Regions from separate parts of the Streptomyces sp. NBC_01283 genome, predicted to be linked through region 2. Evidence: riboswitches for the same ligand, from Rfam matches in the RefSeq annotation. Region 2 holds a riboswitch; each other region holds the start of a gene.
What was found. A riboswitch is a leader RNA that binds a small molecule or an ion and turns the genes downstream of it on or off. The one in region 2 is predicted to bind cyclic di-AMP.
Positions count from the first base shown of each region.

Region 1: another riboswitch for cyclic di-AMP. It lies ahead of OG302_RS24875 (transglycosylase family protein); the one in region 2 lies ahead of OG302_RS05945 (C40 family peptidase).
Region 3: another riboswitch for cyclic di-AMP. It lies ahead of OG302_RS22490 (M23 family metallopeptidase); the one in region 2 lies ahead of OG302_RS05945 (C40 family peptidase).
Region 4: another riboswitch for cyclic di-AMP. It lies ahead of OG302_RS40205 (transglycosylase SLT domain-containing protein); the one in region 2 lies ahead of OG302_RS05945 (C40 family peptidase).

Region 1 is NZ_CP108430.1:5,442,939-5,447,343, forward strand. Features, by position in the region: gene OG302_RS24865 (recombinase family protein) at 1-557, shown strand, start outside; gene OG302_RS24870 (transglycosylase family protein) at 798-1,805, shown strand; cyclic di-AMP (ydaO/yuaA leader) riboswitch at 1,987-2,174, shown strand; gene OG302_RS24875 (transglycosylase family protein) at 2,178-2,888, shown strand; gene eno (phosphopyruvate hydratase) at 3,201-4,405, shown strand, end outside.
Region 2 is NZ_CP108430.1:1,258,760-1,263,164, forward strand. Features, by position in the region: gene OG302_RS05930 (amidase) at 1-54, opposite strand, end outside; gene OG302_RS05935 (ATP-dependent Clp protease proteolytic subunit) at 298-933, shown strand; gene OG302_RS05940 (hypothetical protein) at 941-1,249, shown strand; cyclic di-AMP (ydaO/yuaA leader) riboswitch at 1,629-1,800, shown strand; gene OG302_RS05945 (C40 family peptidase) at 1,804-2,277, shown strand; gene OG302_RS05950 (DUF6328 family protein) at 2,437-3,003, shown strand; gene OG302_RS05955 (LysE family translocator) at 2,981-3,610, opposite strand; gene OG302_RS05960 (LysR family transcriptional regulator) at 3,741-4,405, shown strand, end outside.
Region 3 is NZ_CP108430.1:4,907,298-4,911,702, reverse strand. Features, by position in the region: gene OG302_RS22500 (PrsW family intramembrane metalloprotease) at 1-404, shown strand, start outside; gene OG302_RS22495 (aldo/keto reductase) at 401-1,345, opposite strand; gene OG302_RS22490 (M23 family metallopeptidase) at 1,480-2,565, opposite strand; cyclic di-AMP (ydaO/yuaA leader) riboswitch at 2,577-2,723, opposite strand; gene OG302_RS22485 (PP2C family protein-serine/threonine phosphatase) at 2,926-4,083, opposite strand; tRNA gene OG302_RS22480 (tRNA-Met) at 4,240-4,313, opposite strand; gene OG302_RS22475 (alginate lyase family protein) at 4,392-4,405, opposite strand, start outside.
Region 4 is NZ_CP108430.1:8,896,072-8,900,476, forward strand. Features, by position in the region: gene OG302_RS40190 (hypothetical protein) at 90-356, shown strand; gene OG302_RS40195 (hypothetical protein) at 517-1,275, shown strand; gene OG302_RS40200 (hypothetical protein) at 1,420-1,641, shown strand; gene OG302_RS40205 (transglycosylase SLT domain-containing protein) at 1,823-2,551, opposite strand; cyclic di-AMP (ydaO/yuaA leader) riboswitch at 2,556-2,750, opposite strand; gene OG302_RS40210 (ANTAR domain-containing protein) at 3,349-4,143, opposite strand; gene OG302_RS40215 (helix-turn-helix transcriptional regulator) at 4,384-4,405, shown strand, end outside.

The sequences.
Region 1 (4,405 bases), 4.2 Mb from region 2:
GCGCGCACAACCTGTTGGACATCGCGAATGGCGCCATGGAACGGCTGAGGACTCTGACGCTCGCAGAGCGTAAGGAAGTCTTCGACATGTTCGACCTGCACGTAGTCCCCGGGGACATGACCGACGTAGGCAAGCCCGGTAATAGGTGCCCCGTCAGCGAATGGCACTGGGAAACCGGGGCGCTGGTTCCGCCGGACCCCACAGACGAGGAGTGGGAGACGGTGCTGAGTGTTCTCAGGCTCCACTTCTCCGGGAAGGCAAAGAAGCACTTCGTTACGAAGTACGACATTCGCGAGCAATTCTGCGGCATGCTCCACCGGCTCCGTCACGGAGTCTCCTGGGTCGACATGCCGAATACATGGGGACCGATGAACCCCATGAGGGAACGCCAGCTCACGTGGTGGAAAAGGGGGGTGTGGCCGGAGTTGATGGCGGTGTCGGGCGCCGATGAGCGAGGGTCGCAGGCATACAGGCGGCCGACACTTCCTCGGCTCACGGTGACGGGGCGGCTCCGCGCCGGGATGCTCACACAGATCTGGAGCGAAGAGCCTCGATAGAGATGGCGTGGCGGCCTCATCATGCGCGGACTCCGCACGCTGCCCGTGGAGTTCACACCCGCACAGCGGAGCAAATATCAGACGTCTGGAACGCCGTCCAGCTGACAGGCCGTCAAGACTGTGACTTTCACGTGATCTCCGCTGCATCGACTTGTGACAAGCGTTCGACTGCCGCTACGTTCACGACGACTCGGCCTCCCGTGCCGCAGTCGTCGCTCCAGTCACGCGAAAGGCACCCGCATGCTCTCCGGCAATGGTCGTCACCGACGCCCCCGCCAGGCCCCGGCTCTGATCGTCGCGGCAGGAGTCGCAGGATCGGCCATCGCCATCCCGCTGCTCGGCGCCACCAGTGCGAGCGCGGCGGACACCGCCACGTGGGACAAGCTCGCGGAGTGCGAGAGCGGCGGATCCTGGAGCGCGGACGCGGGCAACGGCTACTACGGCGGGCTCCAGTTCTCGCAGGAGCTCTGGGAGGAGTACGGCGGCCTCGACTTCGCGCCGAGCGCCGACCAGGCCAGCCGCTCGCAGCAGATCTCCGTCGCCGAGAAGGTCCTCGACGACCAGGGGACCAAGGCCTGGCCGAGCTGTGCGCCGATCGCCGGTCTCACCCAGGACGGTGCCGCGGCCGACGTAGACCCGGGCGCCCCGATCACGACGATTCCTTCTGACGAGCCGTCGGAGTCGACCGGGTCCGGCGATGAGGCGGACCCGGACGAGCCGAGCGAGTCCGCCGACCCCTCGGACGACGCCGGGTCCTCGAAGAAGCCCTCGGGCTCGGAGAAGTCTTCCGAGAGGCCCGGCACCGATGACGCCGACGCCGATGCTGACGCCGACGACTCCGATGACACGTCACGAGACAAGAATCACGACGAGTCCGGCAAGTCGGGTGACTCGGCCAAGTCCGGCGACCCGGACAAGTCCGGGCGTGACGATGCCACTTCGCCCGGCTCCGGCTCTTCCGCCGGTGAGGGCGAGGGCCGCCACCGCGGCGGCAGCGCGGACGGCGAGCCGTCCGGCGACGCTTCCCGCGAGGGTTCGGGCCGGCATGCCTCCCGTGGCGACGAGCGTCAGCAGGACGGCTCCGACGGGACGTACACGGTCCGCTCCGGCGACAACCTCTCGGCCATCGCCGACGACCTCGACGTGCAGGGCGGGTGGACCGAGCTGTATGCCGAGAACGAGAAGTCGGTCGGCTCCGACCCCGATCTCATCCTCCCCGGTCAGAGCCTCGATTTGGGCGAAAAGTAGGGGTAGTTGGTGAGTCGCTTTGCGCTTGATGTCCCAATTGGCGCAAGTGAGAGATGGGTCTCAGAAGCCCTGATCGTCTTTGAAATTCGACCGATCGCATGACTACGGTCGGGACCGCTCGCCACAGCGGGCCCCGCCGGTCGGTACGCCGAGTCCTGCCAACGGCCGTTCGGGAACAGTCGTCGCGTAAGCGCCGTAGGCAGGAGCGGGGGACCCAAGGTTTCCGCCGGGCCCGGCCGTTGAGCATCGCGAGAGCGAGGCACACGGACGGGAACGGCTAGGGGTTAAGTCGCGCTCAGGAAGCGCGGCCGGGCAACTTCACTGGCCCGAACCCGACAGCTCACCTCGCAGGCGTCGGTGAGGGGATCACTCATGCTGTTTTCCAGCAAGGGCAAGCACCGCCGTCCGTCCAAGGCCACCCGTGTCGCCACGCTCGCCGGCGTCACCGGTGTCGCGGTCGCGGCCCCGCTGATGGCGGCCGGCCAGGCCTCCGCCGCGACGAACTCCGAGTGGGACGCCGTCGCCCAGTGCGAGTCGGGCGGCAACTGGTCGATCAACACCGGTAACGGCTACACGGGCGGCCTGCAGTTCTCGTCGTCCACCTGGGCCGCGTACGGCGGCACGAAGTACGCGCCCAGCGCCGACCAGGCCTCCAAGGCCCAGCAGATCGAGATCGGCGAGAAGGTCCTCGCGGGTCAGGGCAAGGGTGCCTGGCCGAGCTGCGGCGTCGGCCTCTCGGGCGCCTCCAACGAGGGTGGCGGTGCGCAGGAGAGCGCCCCGCAGCAGACCCAGGAGCAGCCGAAGAGCCAGCCCAGCGCGCAGACCGAGCAGCCGCAGCAGCAGGCCCCCAAGAAGGCCGAGGCCGCGCCGAAGGCCGAGTCCAAGAAGACCGTCGAGACCCCGACCGGCAAGACGGTCAAGAAGGGCGACGGCGAGTACAAGGTCAAGAAGGGTGACACCCTCTCCAAGATCGCCGAGGCCAAGGACGTCAAGGGCGGCTGGCACAAGGTGTACAAGCTCAACGGCGACATCATCGACAACGCCGACATGATCTACCCGGGCCAGCAGCTGCACCTCAGCTAAGAGCTGAGGAGGCAGGCAGGCGGCACCTGGCGGTCGCGCCCCCCGGCGGAGGCGCGACCGACGGAGCCGGTGACGCCCGCAGGTACTGCCGGTCCACCCCCGTCCCCACGGGTCCACCCCGTCCCGGTGCGCGTATCCCCCGTACGCACCGGGGCGGGGTTCTTTTGCCCTCCACGCTTTGTTCCGTTCGGAAACATTTTGCTCTCGGTTTGTCCACAGGGCGGTCGCTCGGCTGGCTCTTGTCCGGGAGCCGGTTAGGCTCGTGTCCGCGAGGCCAACGCCCCGCGTACCCGCGTCACATCCCAGAAGGAGATGCTCGTGCCGTCCATCGACGTCGTCGTAGCCCGGGAAATCCTGGACTCCCGAGGCAACCCCACGGTCGAGGTCGAGGTCGGCCTCGACGACGGCAGCACGGGTCGTGCCGCCGTTCCGTCCGGTGCGTCCACCGGTGCTTTCGAGGCCATCGAACTCCGTGACGGTGACCCCAACCGTTACATGGGCAAGGGCGTGGAGAAGGCCGTCCTCGCCGTCATCGAGCAGATCGGCCCGGAGCTCGTCGGGTACGACGCGACCGAGCAGCGCCTGATCGACCAGGCGATGTTCGACCTCGACGCCACCGACAACAAGGGCTCGCTCGGCGCCAACGCCATCCTCGGCGTCTCGCTGGCCGTCGCGCACGCCGCGTCGGAGGCCTCCGACCTCCCGCTCTTCCGCTACCTCGGCGGCCCGAACGCGCACCTGCTGCCCGTTCCGATGATGAACATCCTGAACGGCGGGTCGCACGCCGACTCGAACGTCGACATCCAGGAGTTCATGATCGCGCCGATCGGTGCCGAGTCGTTCTCCGAGGCCCTGCGCTGGGGCACCGAGGTCTACCACACGCTGAAGAAGGTCCTGAAGGACAAGGGCCTCTCCACCGGCCTGGGCGACGAGGGCGGCTTCGCCCCGAACCTGGACTCCAACCGCGCCGCGCTCGACCTCATCCTCGAGGCGATCAAGCAGGCCGGTTACGTCCCCGGCGAGCAGATCGGCCTCGCGCTCGACGTCGCCGCGTCCGAGTTCTACAAGGACGGCAAGTACGAGTTCGAGGGCAAGTCCCGCTCGGCCGCCGAGATGACCGAGTACTACGAGGAGCTCGTCTCCTCGTACCCGCTCGTCTCCATCGAGGACCCGCTGTTCGAGGACGACTGGGCCGGCTGGAACGTCATCACCGAGAAGCTCGGCGACAAGGTCCAGCTCGTGGGCGACGACCTGTTCGTCACCAACCCCGAGCGCCTGGCCCGTGGCATCGAGGAGAAGTCCGCGAACGCCCTCCTGGTGAAGGTCAACCAGATCGGCTCGCTGACCGAGACCCTGGACGCCGTCGAGATGGCCCAGCGCAGCGGCTTCAAGTGCATGATGTCGCACCGCTCCGGTGAGACCGAGGACGTCACCATCGCCGACCTCGCCGTCGCCACCAACTGCGGCCAGATCAAGACCGGCGCCCCGGCCCGCTCCGAGCGCGTCGCCAAGTACAA
Region 2 (4,405 bases):
GGTGAGGTGGACGAGCCCGGAGGCTTCGCGGACCTGATGTGCTTCGGGGCTCATACGACGCCTTCGGCTCGGGGCGGCTGAGATCGCGACGAGGCGGAGTATGCCCGCGTCGCCGCGCCGGCCATCCCGCCCCGCGCGCCGGGGACTTCGCTTTCAGCGAGCGGCTGAAACGCGGCGCGACTGTTGACTCCGGCTGATCACCCGAACATGCTCCTCACCACACTGTTACGTACATCCTGTACATTTTTTACAGGAAGCCTTGGGGAGCAGCCGACCCCGGTAGAGGAGAGACGTGCCATGAACCGACCGTTCGCCCGCTATGTCCTGCCCGAGTTCCCCGAGCGCACCAGCGCGGGGCAGCGGACCCTCGATCCGTACTCGAAGCTGCTCGAGGAGCGCATCGTCTTCTTGGGGACGCCGATCGACGACACGTCGGCCAACGACGTGATGGCGCAGTTCATGCACCTCGAATATCTGGCACCCGACCGCGACATCTCGCTCTACATCAACTCGCCCGGCGGCTCGTTCAGCGCGATGACCGCGATCTACGACACGATCCGGTTCGTCACCTGCGACGTGGAGACGACCTGTCTCGGGCAGGCCGCCTCATCGGCCGCCGTCCTGCTGGCCTCGGGCACCCCCGGCAAGAGGTTCGCGCTGCCCGGCGCCCGGGTGCTGATCCACCAGCCCTCGCTCGCCGAGCCCATCCACGGCCAGACGTCCGACCTGGCGATCCAGGCCGACGAACTCCTGCGCACGCGCGCGCAACTGGAGAGGCTGCTCGTTCAGCACACGGGCCAGAGCGCGGAACGGATCGCGGCCGACATCGAGCGGGACAAGATCCTCAGTGCGGCCGAGGCAGTTGAGTACGGCCTGGTCGACCGGATCATCGCGAGCCGCAAGTCGTCCCCGCGCACCCCGGACGTGGGGTGAACCGCCGGTGCTGCCGCCCGAACTTCCCCCGCTGCCCGCACTCACCCGCGCCGAGGGCGAGTTGATCGACCGGTACCTCGAAGTGGTCGACCTGGTGGGCCGGATCAACCCCGCCCGCGCCTCGGACACGTACGGCGGACTGCGCGCCGCCCAGGCCCTGGTCGGCAGGGCGGCCGCCCTCCTGGACGCGCTGACGCTCATGCACCAGCGAGGTGAGAGCGCCGTGCACGCGCCGACGCTGGCCAGGGCGCTGCGGGTGCTCGACGGGGAGCGGCGGGCCGGGCGGGTCACCGTGCCGCCACCGTCGGCGTCCTGAAGACCCGTCACTCCACGCTCCTGAGCACCCGTCATCCCGTCGCCCGGCCTCCGAGCCGTCCGGGGCCGGGTTCAAACGAACCAAACGGGCTACCTCGTTCGGCGTAGACGATCGTCGTTCTTGAAGCCGTCTTCAGTTGCGTCAGATGTGTACGCGGGGGGCGGAATTCCTCGTTCCGGTGCTGGTCGAACGATCGTCCGGCGCCTTGACCTGATCCCGTATCCGACCTTGTCCACCCGAACGGTTCAGCCGTGAGGAGCCTCACAAAACGCCGTTTCGGCTCGGAATTCCTGCCCTTCACGGGTCAAGATCCCTTCCGACGACAAGCCCCCGCCACAGCGGCGGGGCGGTCCGGGCGGACGCCGAGTCCTGCCGCCACCCGGATGACCGGTCGACATCGGTGCATCGGCAGGAGTGGAGGACCCAGGCATGACGGGTCGGTCCGGAGAGTCCGGACCACGGCCCTTGGGGTGAAGCCGCACACGCGGCCGGGCAACTTTGTCAGCCCGAATCCGACAGGTCATCCTTCACAGGCGGTTGACGAAGGGTTGCGCATGACTGCGCTGAATCATGTTCCGTCGCTGCTGACCAGGGCCGGTTCCGTATCGGCCCTCACGCTCGCCGTCGTGGGCGGCACCCTCGTGGGCCCAGGGCTCACGTCGGAAGCGGAGGCCGCGACGCACGGAACGAAGGCGCTCAAGATCGCCGCCTCCAAGAAGGGCGCTCCGTACCGCTACGGAGCGACGGGGCCGCGTCGGTTCGACTGCTCGGGTCTGACCCTCTACTCGTTCAAGCGCGCGGGCAAGAAGCTCCCCCGCACCGCGGCACAGCAGTACAACAAGACCCGCCACATCTCCGCCTCCAACCGCGTCCGCGGCGACCTGGTCTTCTTCCACTCCGGCCGGAACGTCTACCACGTCGGCATCTACGCCGGTAAGGGCCGGATCTGGCACGCCCCCAAGTCGAACACCGTGGTGCGGCTCGAGAAGATCTGGACCAAGAGCGTCTGGTACGGCAGGGTGCGCTGATCGCCCGTCACCGGCCGTCGGCTGCAGGACGGCGGTGGCGGGGGCTCACCAACCCCCGCCACCGCCACCGCCCGGACTGCCCCCGCGTGGCTCCCGCCCGGCCCGCCGATCGGCGCGCCCGCCGGGCGTACAGGGCGCCGACGCGGATACTCGTGCGCCATGGCCGAAAACAACAGCTCCTCCACGGCAGGCGACGCGCCCCGCAACGAGACACGCTTCGAACGCGCCGACCGCAATTTCGCGGAGATCCTCCAGGAACTGCGGGTCACTCAGGCCGGGGTGCAGATCCTCTTCGCGTTCCTGTTGACGCTTGCCTTCACCGAGCGCTTCGCCTCGCTCGACACCGTGCAGCGCGCCACCTACGTGACCACGCTGCTCCTTGCCGTCCTCGCCGCGGCGCTGTTCACGGCTCCCGCCGCCGTGCACCGGTCGCTCTTCGGGCAGCACTCCAAGCCGCGGATCGTGCGGGTCTCGTCCCGCCTCGCCGTCCTCGGTATGGGGGTCCTGATGTTCGCGCTCGCCGGTTCCGTGCTCCTGGTGGTGGACGTGGCGGTGGGCAGGACCGGCGGGATCATCGCGAGCGCGGGCACGCTCCTGGTGTGCGCGGGCCTGTGGGGAGTGCTCCCCCTGCTGCTGCGCCGCGCGAGCAAGGACGAGGGCACTGATGGCGCCGAGGCCACAGGATCGGACACGCCGGACGACGTCAGGCCAACAGGGCCTCGATGAGGAGCACCGCGCCCAGCACGCTGAGCGCGACGCCCGTGCCGCCCTCGATCGCACGGGCCGTGCGCGGCTTGCGCAGCCAGCGGCCGAGCCGGTCGACCAGGAGCGCGACGACCGGGAACCACACCAGGGCGAGGGCCACGATGATGGACGCGAGCAGCAGAGTCCTGGGCATCGCGGGGCTGCCCGCGGGCACGAACTGCGGCAGCACGCTGAGGAACGTGATGGGTGCCTTCGGGTTGAGGGCGTTGGTGAAGAAGCCCTGCCGCAGGCTGCCCCCGACCGCTGCCCCCTCCGCGCCGTCCGCCGTCCCGAAGCTCCCCAGGGGCCGCGCCGCCGACCGCAGCGCGCGATACCCGAGGTAGAGCACGTAGGCCCCGCCCGCGGCCTGCAGCGCACGGAAGAGCGTGGGGACCGCCGCGAGGACCGCCGCGACCCCGGCCACCGCGAGCGCCGTGTGCACCAGGAGCCCGCCCGCCACACCGATCGCGCACGTCACTCCGGCGCGGCGGGATGCGAGGGCGTTGCGCACGACGACGGCGAAGTCGGCGCCCGGCATGGCGACCATGCCCGCGGCGACTCCGGTGAAGGCGACCAGTTGTGCGTCCATGGCGCCAAGCCTGCCGTTCTTCTGCCTTCAGCAGGTATGTGGAATATCCTGGGTCTGCCTTAAGCAGTCGTTTAGCCTCACGGCCGACGGACAGCCGCACCGCCCGTCGGCTCCTGCACCGGGAGCGACCATGTACGACCCGACGCGGCTCGCCGCACTGGTGGCGGTCTCCGAGGCCGGGTCGATCACCCGCGCCGCCGAGCGTCTCGGCTACACCGTGCCCGCCCTCTCCCAGCAGCTGGCCAAGCTCGAACGGGAGGCGGGCACCGCGCTCCTGGTCCGGCATCACCGCGGGGCACGGCTGACCGGCGCGGGTGAGCTGCTGCTCGCGCGGGCGCGCCGGGTCCTGGACGAGATGGAGCAGGCCCGGCACGAACTGGCCAGGCTCGCGGGGCTTTCCGGCGGCAGGCTGCGCGTGGGGACCTTCACCACCGCCGGGATCCAGTTGGTGCCGCCCGCGCTGACCGCGTTCCGCCGCGCCCATCCGGACGTCGATCTGACCGTTCGGGCCTATGAACCGCCGCTCGGCATCGCGGCCGTGGCCGCCGGTGAGGTCGATCTCGCCCTGACGCACACGTACGAACCGGCGGATCCGGTGCCGCTGCCCGCGTCCGTGACCGCCGAGCCGGTACTGGTCGAGGAGCTGGTCCTGGTGACCTCGCCCGGTCACGCTCTCGCGAGCTCGTCGTCGCGGCTGCCCCTGACCGAACTCGCCGGGCAGCCGCTGATCAGCATGGCGCCTGAGCATCCGTCCCGGCAGGGGGTGGAGTCCGCGCTCGTCCGGGCCGGCGCGAC
Region 3 (4,405 bases), 3.6 Mb from region 2:
GCGCCCGCACGCTCGCCCGCGACTACGCCTCGTACACCCAGGGCAAGGCCGCGGCGCGCACGGTCGCGCAGTACGAGACGTACGCGACGGCTCTCGCGCTCCTGCGGCACCGCGGACGCCGGGGCAAGGCGGGCGCCGACTTCGTCGTACGGGAGCGGGAGTTGCTGAACGCCCTGTGGGAGCGCCGCGAGGCCGCGCGGCCCGCCCTCGCCTACGCGGCACAGGCGACGGCACCGGTACTCGTACCGATACCGCCGCAGCACGGGTACCGCCAGCCGTATCCCCAGCCCTATCCGCATCCCCAGCCGTATCCGCAGCAGCCCTACTCGCAGCAGCCCCCCTACGGATATCCGTACGCCCAGCCGGCGATGCCCTACCCCGCCTACAACCCCTACCGGGGCTAGGCGGAAGCCGCCGTCAGCGCCGACACCTCGGCCTCCGTCAGTTCGAGCTCCCCCACCGCGAGCAGCGCGGGCAGCTGCTCGACCGTACGGGCCGAGGCGAGGGGCGCCGCCACCGTCGGCTGCGCCGCGAGCCACGCGAGGGCCACAGTCGCGAGTTCGGCGTCGTGCGCCTGGGCGACCTCGTCCAGGGCGGCGAGCACCCGCAGGCCGCGGTCGGTGGCCAGGTGCTTGCCCGCGCCCTCGGCCCGCGCGCTGTCGACCTGCGCACCCGGGCGGTACTTGCCGGTCAGGAAGCCGGAGGCGAGCGCGTAGTACGGGACGGCGGCCAGGCCGGAGCGCGAGGCGACCTGCTCCAGCGGGCCCTCGTACGTGTCGCGCGAGACGAGGTTGTAGTGCGGCTGCAGCACCGAGTAGCGCGCCAGGCCCTCGCAGTCGGAGAAGTCGAGGAACTCCTGGAGCCGCTCGGGGGTCACGTTCGAGGCGGCGATCGCGCGCACCTTGCCGGACGTCACCAGGTCGTCGAGCGCACCGATGATCTCCTCGACCGAGACGGTCGGGTCGTCGTAGTGCGTGTAGTAGAGGTCGATGTAGTCGGTGCCCAGGCGGCGCAGCGACTCCTCGGCACCGGACTTGATGGTGTTGGCGGACAGGCCCTTGTAATCGGGGTGGGCGCCGACCTTGGTGGCGAGCACGACGTCGGAGCGGTTGCCGCGCGCGGCGAGCCAGCTGCCGAGTACGGTCTCGGACTCGCCGCCCTTGTTGCCGGGCACCCAGGCCGAGTAGACGTCGGCGGTGTCGATGAAGTTGCCGCCGGCGGCGGTGTAGGCGTCGAGCACGCTGAAGGACTGCGCCTCGTCGGCCGTCCAGCCGAAGACGTTGCCGCCCAGGGCGAGCGGGAAGACCTCGAGGTCGGACGAGCCAAGCTTGCGGAGAGAAGTCATAAGGGGATCAACGCCCTTACGGACTGCAACATTCCGGAGAGCGGCCCGCACCTAGGCAGGCCGTCCGCACATGCCGAACCGGCAGCCCTGGCGTCGGGGGGTTGTCGCCAGGACCGCCGGGGTTCTGGGTTACCTCAGAGCGACTGGCCCTTGCCGCGCAGCCATGCCGCGGGGTCGACCCCGGTGGCGTCGCCGCCCGGGTGGACCTCCAGGTGGAGGTGGGCGCCGGTGACGTTGCCGGTCGCGCCGACGCGGCCGATGACCTCGCCGGTGGTGACCTTCTGGCCGGCACTGACGTTCATCGAGGACTGGTGGCAGAACCAGAGCTCGGTGCCGTCGTCCAGTTCGAGGACCGTGCGGTAGCCGTACGCCCCCGCCCAGCCCGCTTCCTTGATGGTGCCGGAGTGGATCGCCTTGATGGGCGTGCCCGTCGGCGCCGCGAAGTCCAGGCCGGTGTGGTAGCCGGAGGACCACATGGAGCCGGGCTGGCCGAAGGTGCCGGTGAGCGTGTACGAGGCGACCGGGAGGGTGTAGCTCTTCGCGAGCTTGGCCAGGCGCTCGGCCTCGGCCTTCTTCTTGGCCTCCGCCTCGGCCTTCTTCTTCGCGGCGGCCTTCTCGGCGGCGATCTTCTTCTCGGCCGCGGTCTGCTTGGCGGCGGCCTGCTCGGCGGCCTGCTTGACGGCGGCTTCTTCGGCCGCCTTCTGGACCGCGGCGTCCGCCTGGTCCTGCTGGTTCTCGGCCTGCTCCATGATGCGGGCCCGCAGCGCCTCGCCCGCGTCCGTGGTGCCCTGCTCGGTGTCGGCGGTGCTGAGTCCCGCGGCGGAGAGGGGTGCGGCGGCGGTCGTCACGGCGTTGTCCGCGGAACCGGAGCCGGACGAGTCGTCGGATATCAGGGACCCCACGCCCGGCAGCGACTTGGCCTCCGGCAGCGAGTCCGTGACGGCCGACATGTCCGGCATCGCGATGGAGACCGGGGGCTTGCCGCCCTGCGCGGTGGCGATGCCGCCCGCGCCGACGGCGGCGATGACACCTACGCCGAGAACCGTGGAGCTGCGGGCAAGTCCGCCGCCGCCCCGCTTGTGCACGCGGTGCCTGCCGCGGACGGGACGAATGGACTCCTCGGTGGGGTTCCATTCCTCCCAGGAATCATCGTCGTACCCACCGAAATCGTCGTCATTCGGTACGTACGCGCCTTGGGGGGCAGGGCGGTTGGACGCCACGGGGGCGCACTCCTTTCCTTCCTTCTCGCCTACCGGGTTAGCTGACGGGTTCGGAGCAGGAAGGTCTCCTACGAACATCTGGCACGGATGCACAGATGCCCGATTCACCCCAATTAGTGGTTCCCCGGCTCCCTTTCGGGATTAGGCGCGTGCGCGCGGAGCCGACTCGAGTGACGGCTGGGACGACCGCGCTGCGTTATCGAACGTTAATAGACAGCGGGGTCGTATTCCAAGCTGTTCCGGCTGATCGTTAACGCCCACACCCTGTACTTATCGGGACACGGGGGTTGCGAACGGGGCGAGTTGACCCCACTTCTTCACACACCGGAGCTTCACATCTCCTTGACAGCTCGTCAGGTGTTATGCGGAGTGGTGTCCTTCCGTCACGGCCGGTGACACGGGCCGCCGCACCGCGAGCAACGCCATGTCGTCGGTGCCGCCTCCCCCGGTGTGCCGCCGCACTTCCTCGACGAGCGTCGACAGGAGCGCGTCCGGGCCGCCGGGGCCCGGGAAGATCCGGCCGCCGAGCCGGGCCGCGGGATCGTAGAACTCGCCCCGGACGTCACGCGCCTCGGAGAGCCCGTCGGTGTAGAGCAGCAGCATCGCCCCCGGCGGGAACTCCGTCTCGTCCGCACGGTCCGGCCAGGCGCCTAGCTCCCCCATCCCGAGCGGCAGCGCGGGCTCGGTGGCGGACAGGACGCACAGCCGCCCGTCGCCGCGCAGGAGCAGCGGACCCGGGTGCCCGCGGTTGATGAGCCGCACGAGACCGTCGCCGTGCGGGATCTCGGCGAGCACGGCGGTGGTGAAGCCCTCGAAGGCGTCGAGCCCGTCGCGCCGCGTGCCCTCGCGCGCAAGGGCCCGCTCCAGGCGCTGGGCCACGGCCTCCAGCGTGGCCTCCTGCTCGGCGGCCTCCCGGAACGCCCCGATCACGACGGCGACGGCCGCCACCGCGCCCATGCCCTTCCCCCGTACGTCGCCGACGATGACGCGTACGCCGTGCGGGGTCTCCTGCACGGCGTACAGATCGCCCCCGATGAACGCGTCGGCCTCCGCCGCCTCGTACCGCGCGGCGATGTCGAGCCCGCCGATCCTGGGGTCCGGCTGCGGCAGCACGGCGCGCTGGGCGGCCTCGGAGATGGAGCGGGCGGAGGCGAGCTGCTTGTCGCTGCGGCGTACGACGCGGTTGATGAGGACGGCGAGGACGGCGACGGTCACCACCGTGATCAGCTCGGTGACGGCCTCGACGTCGGTGCTGGTGTCGGTCTTGAAATGCAGGGCGAGCACGGCGGCGCAGGAGCCGGTGCCGATGAGGGCGGTGCTGAGCAGCGAGTAGAAGGGTGCGGCGATGAGCGGGGCCGCGGTGAAGAGCGGCGAGGCGGTGAACTCCGGCGGGGTCGTCAGGTCGTAGACCACCCCGACGACGATGAGCAGCAGGGGGAGGGTCCGCACGAGCGCCCGCTCGTGCCGGACATCGGGACGCCTGCCGCCGCCCCCGCCACTTCCTCCTCGCTGCCCCACTCGTCCAGGGTTCCCGGAGCGGCGGCACGGGGCGACCGGTGTGGGCCGACCGGGTTACGACGAAAAGCTGCGGTGGAAACCCCCGGTAGAAGGATCCTGCGGTGGAAAACACCGAAGGCCCGGATCCATTTCTGGATCCGGGCCTTCGGTCTTTAGTAGCGGGGACAGGATTTGAACCTGCGACCTCTGGGTTATGAGCCCAGCGAGCTACCGAGCTGCTCCACCCCGCGCCGTTGAATGCAACTCTACGCCATCAGAGGGAGTGAAAGCGAACCGGTTGAGAACCACCGGCGAACGAGGGCCGCCGCTCACGTGTTCTCGG
Region 4 (4,405 bases), 7.6 Mb from region 2:
TCGTCATGCGCAGTAACGAGGAGAAGCCCGCGGGGCACGCGGACGACGCGCCGCGCCCCGCGTAGGCCCGCCGCACGGCGGTGCAGCGGATGACGAGCAGGGCGTGGCCGGTGCAGCGCATCACTCAGGAGGAACTGCACCGCCACCCCGCCGGACCGGCACTGCTCGTCCGAGGGCCCCGCGACTCGAAGAAGAAGGAACGGACACCCAACCAGGTCACCGAGAAGGAGGACTGGGACCTGATCGAGAAAGAGGCGGAGGGCCACCCGGTCTTCGAGCGCGACCGAAAGAAGCAGCGCCTGTCGATCCTCGAAGATCCGCAGAGCCCTCAACGAGCAGAACCCCGAACTCCGTAACGCCCTGTCCGCGGCCGGGCTGCACGAACAGTACGGGCAGCCCGGTCAGGTGCAGCACAACGAGATCCTGGAGAGCATGGGGCACAGGGACGGGCAGACGGCTCGCTAGTGGCGCGGGCAGGAGGACCGGGACCGCCAACTGTCCGCCGATGCGGCCGCGTTGGGCCGGGCCCACGAAGCGGACGGCAGCGATCCGGGCTTCGCCGGCCGGGTCGACACCAAGCTCGCTGCCGTCGAGAGCATGATCGAGGGGGTGGAGGGTCTGCTCGCGGAGCACGACGGGGTCATCGTGGGCGGCGAGCACAACCGCAACCCGGTCTGGAGCTTCCTGATCACCAACCTGGCCGGGCTCAAGGCGAAGGGAGTGACGACCGTGTACCTGGAGACGCTGCGGGACGACTCCCACCAGGCGGACGTCGACAAGTACCTGAGCACGGGGGAGATGTCCGCGGCGCTGGGCCAGTTCACCGAGAGATACGACAGCATCAGGGATCTGAACCCCGGCCTGTCGGCCTTTCTGGAGGCCGCCCGCACCCGCCGTGTCCGCGTCCGGGGCATCGACGGCAGGCCGGCGCGGCTCCGCGGCCCGTTGCAGGACAAGCACCACCGCAGGGCGGCGGCCATGAACACGTACGCCGAGCAGGTCGTGACGGGCGACCGCGCCCGCCAGGCGGCGGCGGGCCGGGAGCCGGGTAAGTACGTGATGGAGCTGGGGGCCGCCCACGCCACCGCGCACCGAAGCCGCGACGGCGGCCCGGTCCACGCCGACGACAGCACCCTCCCGGGCCTCTTCCCCGGCATGTCCGAGCTGCTGAACGTCCCGGCCGTGGAGTTCGCAGAGGGCGGCGACCCGCCGCGCCCGGCGCTGCGACGGATCCGCCCCACCGCGCCCCCGCGGCAGAGGGACACCGGCGTGTGACACGGCGGTGTCCCTCTGGGAACCCGGGCCGGAGAAGGCGGCCACGACTCCGGGAGGCGAACGCCCGAGCGACGGGTTGGACATTCCCGGGAGGCGTCTGGCAGGGTCGCCCGTCCGGTGCCCCATGCGGAAGGGAGAGACGCGATGATCGAAGTGAGCACACGTAGCGTCAAGGAAGCGGCTGCCGCCGAGCAGCTGCGCGCGAACACCTCGACCCTGGACATTCCGAAGGGCTTCGACCTGTGGACGGCCGAGGAGATCTCGGAGTGGCTCGACCAGGTCGAGGACGACCCGGGAGTGTCCGACGCCGACTTCTACGAGGCACAGCAGGCGGTGCGACGGGTGCTCGGCGACGACGGCACCTGACGCGGATGCGCGCACGTGGACGGCGGGCGCATGACGGCCGGTCAGGAGCCGGGTTTCCGAGAGCCGGCGGTGCAAGAGCCGGTGATGCAGGGACCGGTGGTGGATTCGAACGGGCCTGAGCCCCGGACACCTGGGGTGCCGGGGCTCAGGGCGGACGGGACCGGATGCGGTCCAGTACGGCTCAGTACGGGCCGTTGACGTTGTCGATCGAGCCGTACCGGTCTGCCGCGTAGTTGCAGGCGGCAGTGATGTTGGCGACCGGGTCGAAGCTGTCCGACGACGTGCCGGGGACGTGGTACGCGTCGAACGTGGGGGCGATGACCTGCAGGAGCCCCTTCGACGGGGTTCCGGCGACGGCGTTGGAGTCCCAGTTGTTTATGGCCAGCGGGTTGCCGGAGGACTCGCGTATGACGTTGCGGTGGATGCCCTCGTAGGTACCGGGGATGCCGCGCTGGGCCATGATGTCCAGCGATTCCTTGATCCAGCCGTCGAGGTCGTCGGTGTAGGACTTCGCCGCCGGGGCCACGGCGGGCTTGGCGGTGAGCGTGTCATCGCGCTCGGAGCGGTCCGCTCGCTCGGCGGACGCGGCCGGGGAGCCGAGGGTGAGCTTGACGCCGGGGTGGATCAGCTTCGGGTCGTTGCCGAGGGCGCTGCGGTTGTCCTCGTACAGCTTCTTCCAGCCGCCGCTCACGGAGTGCTCCCGGGCGATCTTGGCGAGGGAGTCGCCCGCGGCGACGACGTACGTCTTCGGGGCCGCGGCGGGCTTGGCGGCCGTCCCGGCCGGCGCCGCGGTGGCGGCGGTGGCGCCGAGCACCGGGAGAACGAGCACGGCCCCGCCGGTTCCCGCGACGGCGAGCCCCCGGCTGAGTGAGCTGGACTTGGGGCGGCGGTGCTTTCCCTTTGCAGGCATGACGAATTCCTCTCCGTCGCCTACGAGGTGAGCTGTCGGGTTCGGACGGGAGATGTCCGGTCGCACTGCGCATGCGACTTCACCCCGAGCCGTTCCGGAATCCGGATCGGCGGCTTACCTGGGTCCCCCGCTCCTGCCGAGCGAAAGTGAGTGATGGGAAGGGTTTCCGGACAGCGGCAGGATTCGGCGTTCCATCCGGATTGACGGTGACGTTAGGCGAGAAAGCCCGAACGGAACAAGAGCCGAATTTGCAGAGGGAATGGGTGAGGCCATTATCCGACGCCCGGAACCCATCACATTCTTTGATCGAAAAGCCCCAACTTTCTTTGCGTGGAGCGGAAGTGCGCTCGACGTCTCTTGAGGCCCCACAACTGCCGATGTGACCCATTCCACTGACAGAGGCGCAGGTCGCAGTGCGGATCGGGGGCGTATCGGATCGCGCTATTTCACATAAGAATCGCGCAATGCGGACAGTGGGCTCGATGCGTCATTAATAATGCGGGAAGGGGTTTTTACTGGGCAAGATGGACATGGTGCGAAGTTCGCTGAGCTGCCGATAAGGGGCATATCGACTTCGATGGGCAGCGCGTGCCTGCGATGCGTGCACCTTCGGGGCCCGGAGGGGGCGGTCAGTTCCCGTGCGTGCATTTCCGCTCTCGTCCGCTCTCGTCCGCACTCGCTCGGCGGGTGTACTTCAACTCGACTGTGCGGCCAGGATTTTGGCATTGCCTGCGGAAGCACTTCAACCGGGCTGAAGAATAGGCGCGGTTGGACATGGATACGCCGCTATGGACGGTTCATGTGGCACCCGGAGGAGCCTGAACCTGCCCTTCTGGTGGGAACTCTGGCGTGAACTCGGAGGCATGGTCCGGCGTTGGCGGGAAGTTCGGCAGCAGCGAGGTGGCGTTAGGAGGACCCGGCTGCGGAGCATTGCTCGCCTCGTCCTCGCCATCAACTTTGTTCGCCTTGTTCGCTTTGGCTACGGCGGCCGCGAGTTGCTTCTGCACGGCCTCGGGCAGGTCGGTTCCCTGCACGGTTCCCACCAAGTTCTCGGCCAGGTGGTGGAGCTTTGTGTTGGTGTTCTGCGAGGCCGTGACGAGTACTTCCCAGGACGCTTCGGGGCTCAGGCCGAAGACGGACATTAGGATGCCGCGGGCCAGGTCGATGGTCGGACGGGTCTGCATGGCCCGTCGCAACTGGGAGATGACGGTCCGCAGGCTCTCCTCGGAATCCTTGGCGGACTCTGTTTCGCTGTCGGCAGGCCCGATCTCCTTCTCGCCGTCGGAGGCGGGAGGCCCGGACAACTCGGGCGGCACGAACAGGTCATGGGTGGCAGTCAGGTCGAACATCCGCTCAACCGCGGTACTGGTCGAGAGCACTGCCACGGTCTTGCCGTCCCGCAGCGCCAGTCGGCGCAGGTCGAGCAGCAGGTTCGTCCCCGAGCAATCGCAGAACGTCACTTCACTCAGATACAGGTCGATGCCCTCGGCCGATCCGCTCAGGGCGTGGAGCAGGTCGGGCCGGAGCCGTTCGCCGGTTTCGAGGTCGAGTTCTCCGCGCACGATGACGCTCACCCGCGTGCCGTCCGGCACGGTGTCGACCGTGGCCGGCAGCGGGAGCCGGGGCAGCGACGGGTGCGGGCCCCGTGGGTGCTCGGCGCCCTTCCCGGCGAGGGGCTCTTCTGAGTGTGCAGGCTCCGGCATGGCCTCTCCCTCTCGTGTTGCCTAGCGCCGCTCCCTAGGCTGCACTTCCCAGCACAAGCACGTCAACTAATACATGAAAAGGAGTACGTGTTTTTGAAAACGTGTACGTTCGGTCGCTAGAGTTGTCGCATGGATGAAGTGCCCGAGCCCC